DNA from 2 places in the Streptomyces sp. NPDC031497 genome. Region 2 is predicted to be linked to the other one. Evidence: riboswitches for the same ligand, from Rfam matches in the RefSeq annotation. Region 2 holds a riboswitch; the other holds the start of a gene.
The links. Region 2 has a riboswitch for cobalamin ahead of ACZ5K7_RS43705 (cobalamin biosynthesis protein). Riboswitches for the same ligand answer to the same signal wherever they lie in the genome.

Region 1 (3,401 bases), on a different contig from region 2:
CGTTGGAGCGGCCCGCCTGCTCGGTCGGGTAGAAGTTGATGTCGACGACCCGGTCGAGGAAGGTGACGGCGGTACGGACGGTCTCGTCCAGCCGCTCCCAGTCGATGTCGCCGGCCGCCGTGTCGACGAACGCGCCGAGGTTCACGGAGCCCAGGTTGCAGACCGCCGTCTCGCCGTCGTCCGTGACCTCCAGGATCTCCGTGCAGAGGTTGGAGGAGTGGACGACATGGCCGGGGGTGGCCGTCTGGTTCGCGGTCCGGTTCGCCGCGTCCTTGAAGGTCATCCAGCCGTTACCGGTCTGCGCGAGGGTGCGCATCATCCGGCCGTACAGGTCACGGGCCGGGATGGTCTTGCGCGCGAGCCCCTCGGCCTCGGCCTTGCGGTAGGCCGCGTCGAACTCGTCGCCCCACAGGTCCACCAGCTCCGGCACGTCGGCCGGGGAGAACAGGGACCACTGCCCGTCGGCGTTCACCCGGCGCATGAACTCGTCCGGGACCCAGTGCGCGAGGTTCAGGTTGTGCGTACGCCGGGCGTCCTCACCGGTGTTGTCGCGCAGCTCCAGGAACTCCTCGATGTCGGAGTGCCAGGTCTCCAGGTAGACCGCGGCCGCGCCCTTGCGCCGGCCGCCCTGGTTCACCGCGGCCACCGAGGCGTCCAGGGTCTTCAGGAACGGCACGATGCCGTTGGAGTGCCCGTTGGTGCCGCGGATGAGGGACCCCCGGGACCGGATCCGGCTGTACGAAAGACCGATGCCGCCGGCGTGCTTCGAGAGCCGGGCCACCTGGTGGTAGCGGTCGTAGATGGAGTCCAGCTCGTCCTTCGGGGAGTCGAGGAGGTAGCAGGACGACATCTGGGGGTGCCGGGTACCGGAGTTGAAGAGGGTGGGGGAGGAGGGGAGGTAGTCGAGCCGGCTCATGAGCCCGTAGAGCGCGGCGACTTCGTCCAGGGCGCGGACGTCCGTCTTCGAATTGAACACAGTGTCATCCGCCAGGCCGGCGGCGACGCGGAGCATGAAGTGCTGGGGGGTCTCGATGACCTTGCGGGTGATCGGGTGCCGGAGCAGGTAACGGCTGTGCAGGGTGCGCAGGCCGAAGTAGCCGAAGCGGTCGTCGGCGTCCGGGTCGACCAGGGCGTCCAGGCGGGCCGCGTGCAGGCGCGCGAACTCGGCGGTGCGGTCGGCGATGAGGCCCTCGCGGTGGCCGACGGCGACGGACTCGGTGAAGGACGTCACGCCCTGCGAGGCGGCCTCGGCGCGGATCGAGATCGTCAGCAGCCGGGCGGCGAGCCGGGAGTAGGCGGGGTCCTCGGAGATGAGGCCGGCGGCCGCCTCGGTGGCCAGCTCGCGCAACTCCGACTCGTCGGCCCGCGCGGACCGGCCGCGCAGCGCGGCGGCGGCGACCCGGCCGGGGTCGGTGTCGGGGAGGTCGGCGGTCAGCCCGGTCAGGGTCCGCAGCAACGCGGTGCCGGGACCGTCCTCGTCCACAGAGATGGTCGCTGAAGCCGGTTCGGCTGGCGCGATGGTCACGTGGGGCTCTCCCTCGCTCGGCACGGGGCCTGGCGGAGGGCAGGAGGCAGCACACGAGCGCACGCACGCGTGTCGCGTCCCCGGCCCACTCCACGAGGCCCGGACGTCAGAACACCCGGGCCGGACGGCCGGGCGTGCTGTCGGCAGGTCCTCGGACTGACTCCTGTGCACGAACATGCACAAGTACACCGTTGCGGGACAGTTCCGGATTCGCACCGGATTCCCCTGCGGCGACAGCGAGCATGAGCATACATCTAGTGCCGGGTCGCGGTGTCACCCCCACATGTTGTGTCGCGGTGGTGTCGGAGTGTCAGCTCGTAGGTGAGGAGGGTGATGTCGTCCAGGTGCGGCACGGGATTCCAGTCCCGCTCGGGTGTGCGGACGAAGCCGAGGCGTTCGTAGATCCGGTGGGCGGTGTGCATGCTCCGCTGGCTCGACAGGACGACGGCCGTGCAGCCCTCCGTGGCCCGCGCGCGGTCGACGCAGGCGCGCACGAGGGCCTCGCCGGTGCCTCGGCCGCGGGCCTCGTGCGCGACCGCGAGCGCCCTGATCTCGGCCTCGCCGGGGCGGGCGATGTCGGCGACGGGGCCGGGGCCGGCGACGAAGGTGACTCCGCCGAGGAGTCGTTCGCCGTCCACGGCCACGAGCACCTCGGCGGCGACCGCCCGGCTCGCCACGTCCTTCAGCACGGGCAGGTACTCGTCGCCCTCGCCGTAGTCGAGGAGGCCGTCCTGGAGGTAGGCCCGGGCGGTGATCTCGCCGAGCGCTTCGTATTCGGCGGGGTCCGCGGGCCGGATCGTGATGTCCATGCCGCCGAGTCTGCCGGAGGCCTCCGACGCCGTGCTCCTGGATTTCCAGGGGGTGCCACCTCCCCGTTCGGGCCGTGCGGGCAGTCGAGTTGCGGGGCCGGAGGGGAGTGCTTCCATGGAGTTAGGTGCCCGCGGGTCCTCCGTACCGAGAGCCGGTCTCGCAAGGAGAGGCACCATGACGAGAATCGTCCGTCACCCGCCGGGCAAGGTACGGCCACGCAGTGCGCCGATGGCGACGCTGGACGCACGCCGGGCATGGCGCCGCGCCCGGCGGTTCCTCCTGGGGCACTGGCACCATCTGACGATCCGGCTGGAGGCCCGCCGCAACACCACCCGTCCCAAGAACTGGCGCCGATGGTGGTCGTACACCAATCTCAACCGGGTTGTCTGGCTCACCCTCCTGATCCTGTTCCTCGCCTGGGTCGGTGAGGGTCTCTGGATCCTCGTCACCCACCAGACGACCCCCTTCGAGAGGTGGCGGAAGGGCTCGGACGCCGGGTTCGAAGCCGTTCTCCGTTTCCTCGGTCCCCTCCTCGCCGCCTCCGTAGCCGCGGCGACGTTTCTGTTCTTCTGGTACCACTGGACCAAGCGGCGCTACCTGGCCAAGGCACGCACCGATCCGCGCAGGCTGGTGCGCACGGCAGGGCCGGACATCTCCGAGATCGTGGGGCGCGAGGAGTTGGCCCGGGTCATCGCCCAGCGGCTGCGGCAGCGCGAGACCCGCCGGCCCTATCTGCTCGTCGGCGGTATCGGCTCGGGCAAGACCGCCGTTCTGGTGCGGCTCACCGAACTGCTGGCCCGGCAGCATGCCGTTCCCGTGCCGATACGGCTGCGGGACGCCACCGGGGGCGACCTGAACTTCGAGCGCATGGCCCGGGAACGGTTCGCCGAGGAGGCGCCCCAGGGCATTCTGGCGCGCGGCAAGAACGGCCGGGTCTGGCAGCAACTGCTCGCCGACGACAAGGTGGTGGTCATCGCCGACGGCCTGGAAGAGGCGGTACTCGACGAGAGGTTCCAGGAGGACCGGGACAACATCATCCGCAAGGCCATCGAGCGGGCCCACGAGG
Region 2 (3,401 bases):
GCCTGCCCTCAAGTTCCTCGCACGCCCTGATGGGCGGTCTGATCGGCGCCACCGTCGCCTCCGCCGGCTTCGGCGCGGTCCACGGCGACGCGCTGGTCACCAAGGTCCTGCTCCCGGCGGTCGCCGCCCCCGTGGTCGCGGGCCTCGCGGCGATGCTCTCCACCCGCCTGTCGTACGCGATCGGCAAGAACGCCGAGGGCGCCGAGGACGAGGCCACCCGCAAGGGCTTCCGCGCCGGTCAGATCGCCTCGGCCGGCCTGGTCTCGCTCGCGCACGGCACCAACGACGCGCAGAAGACGATGGGCATCATCACCCTCGCGCTGATCGCGGGCGGCACCATCGCCCCCGGCTCGAACCCTCCCACCTGGGTCATCCTCTCCGCCGGCCTCGCCATCGCGCTCGGCACCTACATCGGCGGCTGGCGCATCATCCGCACCATGGGCAAGGGCCTGACCGACCTCCAGCCGCAGCAGGGCTTCGCCGCCCAGACCAGCGCGGCCACCGCCATCCTGGCCTCCTCCCACCTCGGCTTCTCGCTCTCCACCACGCATGTCGTCTCCGGTTCCGTGATGGGCGCGGGCCTGGGCCGCAAGGGCGGGACGGTCCGCTGGTCCACCGCGACCCGCATGATGGTCGCCTGGGTGCTCACCCTGCCCGCGGCCGCGGTCGTCGGCGCGCTCGCCGAGTCCGTGACGGACCTCGGCGACTGGGGCACGGCGGTCGTCGCCGTCTTCCTCGTCGCCTCCAGCGCCGCGATCTGGAAGCTCTCCCGCCGCGAGGTCGTGGACAGCGCCAACGTCAACGACACCGACGGCATCGAGCCGGCCGGCGTGGTGACCGCGGCGATGGCCGCCGTGACCCCGCCGCCCGCGGGCCCGGTGACCGACGACCTCACCGCCACGATCCCGTCCCCCGCCCCGTCACCCGCGCCGGTCACCGCCACCGACCCGGCCGCGACCGTCTGACCCCCGAGGAAGAACCGACATGAACATCGACTGGGCAGCCATCGGCTCCGTCTTCGGCGTCAGCCTCGTGGTCACCGTGGGCATGGTGGCCCTCTTCACCCTCGGCATCAAGGGCCTCTCCGCCCGTGAACGCGCCACGGCCCAGGGCAACTCCGCGGCCCTGGCAGTGACCGCCGCCTACCTGTGTTTCGCGGCCTGCGCGGCCGCCGTGGCCTACGGCATCCACCTGATCGTGGCCAAGCCCTGACCGTGGCCAAGGCCTGACCGGGCCGGTCGCTCGCGGCAGGCGAAGGCTCCTCCCCGACCCGCTCGGGAGGAGCCTTCGGCATGCCCCACGGGCCCCGCTGGACCACCGGTGTGGGCCTTCCCACACACTCCCCTCGCAGGTCAACGGCAAGTTGACGGGTCTTCCGGGGGCGTGGTGGACTTCCGGAGCCAAGTACGGCGGCAAGAGAGGAAGCCGGTGCGAATCCGGCGCGGTCCCGCCACTGTCACCGGGGTAGCCATCCCCGGGAGCCAGGAACTCTCACCGCCGGTCTCGTCGAACCAGGGCGTGGACACCCTGAGTGAGGACATATCGCCATGCGCGGCTGCCGTTCGAGGTTGAGTACCCGGCCCCTTCCCGCTCCCGCGGCGGGCTGAGCCGATGGGTGCCGGTCGCGTCTTCGCGTACGGCGCCGCCGCCGGCCTTCTCGGCGATCTGCTGCTCGGCGATCCGCGCCGGGGGCATCCGGTCGCCGCGTTCGGCCGGGCGGCCGGGTCCGTCGAACGGGCGCTGTGGCGGGACCACCGCGGGTGGGGCGCGCTGCACACCGCGGTGTGCGCCGGCGGCGCCGTGACTCTGGGTGCCCTGGCCCAGCGGTTCGTACGACCGTCCACCGCCGCGTCCGTCGCGCTCACCGCGACCGCCACCTGGGCCGTCGTCGGGGGCACTTCACTCGCCCGTGAGGCCGGTGCCATCGGGCGCGCCCTGGAGACGGGGGACGTCGAGGCCGCGCGGGCCCGGCTGCCGCATCTGTGCGGAAGGGATCCGCAGGCCCTGGACGCCGACGGGATCGCCCGGGCGGTCGTGGAGTCCGTCGCCGAGAACACGAGCGACGCGGTCGTGGGTGCGCTGGTGTGGGGGGCCGTGGGCGGGGTGCCGGGGCTGCTCGGGTTCCGGGCCGTCAACACCCTGGACGCCATGGTGGGCCACAAGTCGGCCCGGTACCGGCGGTACGGGTGGGCCTCGGCGCGGCTGGACGACGTGGCGGGGTGGCCGGGGGCGCGGCTCACCGCCGTACTGGCCGCCGTCGCCGGGGATGACACCAAGGGAGCCGTACGGGCCTGGCGGGCCGACGCGGCGAAGCATCCGAGTCCCAACGCCGGGCCGGTGGAGGCGTCGTTCGCGGGGGCGTTGGGGGTACGGCTCGGCGGGACCTTGTCATACGGCGGGCGGGTCGAGCATCGGCCGGTGCTGAACGGGGAGGGGCGTGCAGTGGAAGTCACGGACATCGAACGGGCGGTGCGGTTGTCGCGGCGGGTGGGGTGGCTGGCGTGGGGGGTGAGTGCGGCCGGGGCCCTGCTGCGGGGGCGGGTTGCAAAGAACCCGGCGCCGTCGGCCGTGCGGCTCCCGGGGAGTTCCTCATGAACAACGGAGGTCTCCTCGTCGCCGGTACCACCTCCGACGCCGGCAAGAGCGTGGTCACCGCCGGTATCTGCCGGTGGCTGGTGCGGCAGGGCGTCAAGGTCGCGCCGTTCAAGGCGCAGAACATGTCCCTCAACTCCTTCGTCACGCGCGAGGGCGCCGAGATCGGGCGGGCGCAGGCCATGCAGGCGCAGGCCTGCCGCGTCGAGCCGACCGCGCTGATGAACCCCGTGCTGCTCAAGCCGGGCGGCGAGCAGAGCAGTCAGGTCGTGCTGCTCGGCAAGCCGGTCGGTGAGCTGAGTGCGCGCGGCTATCACGGTGGACGGCAGCAGAAACTGCTCGGGACCGTGCTCGACTGTCTCGCCGAGTTGCGGGGCACGTATGACGCGGTGATCTGTGAGGGGGCGGGCAGTCCGGCGGAGATCAATCTGCGCCGGACCGACATCGTGAACATGGGGATCGCGCGCAACGCGCGGATTCCGGTGCTCGTCGTCGGCGACATCGACCGCGGGGGCGTGTTCGCCTCGTTCTTCGGCACCGTCGCCCTGCTCTCGCCGGAGGACCAGGCCCTCGTCGCCGGGTTCCTCGTCAACAAGTTCCGGGGCGACGTCTCCCTGCTGGAGCCGGGCCTGGACATGCTGCACGGCCTCACCGGGCGGCGCACGTACGGCGTGCTCCCCTTCCGGCACGGGCTCGGGATCGACGAGGAGGACGGGCTGAGGGTCTCGCTGCGCGGGACCGTCCGGGAGTCGAACACGGCCCCGCCCGTCGGGGCGGACGTGCTGCGGGTCGCCGTCTGCGCGATCCCC

Region 1: linked by a shared signal. The riboswitch ahead of ACZ5K7_RS37035 (ribonucleoside-diphosphate reductase subunit alpha) and the one ahead of ACZ5K7_RS43705 (cobalamin biosynthesis protein) in region 2 are both predicted to bind cobalamin.

Annotation. Positions count from the first base shown of each region.
Region 1 covers NZ_JBVIKO010000024.1:70,402-73,802, forward strand. The annotation lists gene ACZ5K7_RS37035 (ribonucleoside-diphosphate reductase subunit alpha) at 1-1,525, opposite strand, end outside; cobalamin riboswitch at 1,651-1,775, opposite strand; gene ACZ5K7_RS37040 (GNAT family N-acetyltransferase) at 1,780-2,334, opposite strand; gene ACZ5K7_RS37045 (NACHT domain-containing protein) at 2,510-3,401, shown strand, end outside.
Region 2 covers NZ_JBVIKO010000036.1:70,257-73,657, forward strand. The annotation lists gene ACZ5K7_RS43695 (inorganic phosphate transporter) at 1-965, shown strand, start outside; gene ACZ5K7_RS43700 (hypothetical protein) at 985-1,212, shown strand; cobalamin riboswitch at 1,371-1,510, shown strand; gene ACZ5K7_RS43705 (cobalamin biosynthesis protein) at 1,612-2,595, shown strand; gene ACZ5K7_RS43710 (cobyric acid synthase) at 2,592-3,401, shown strand, end outside.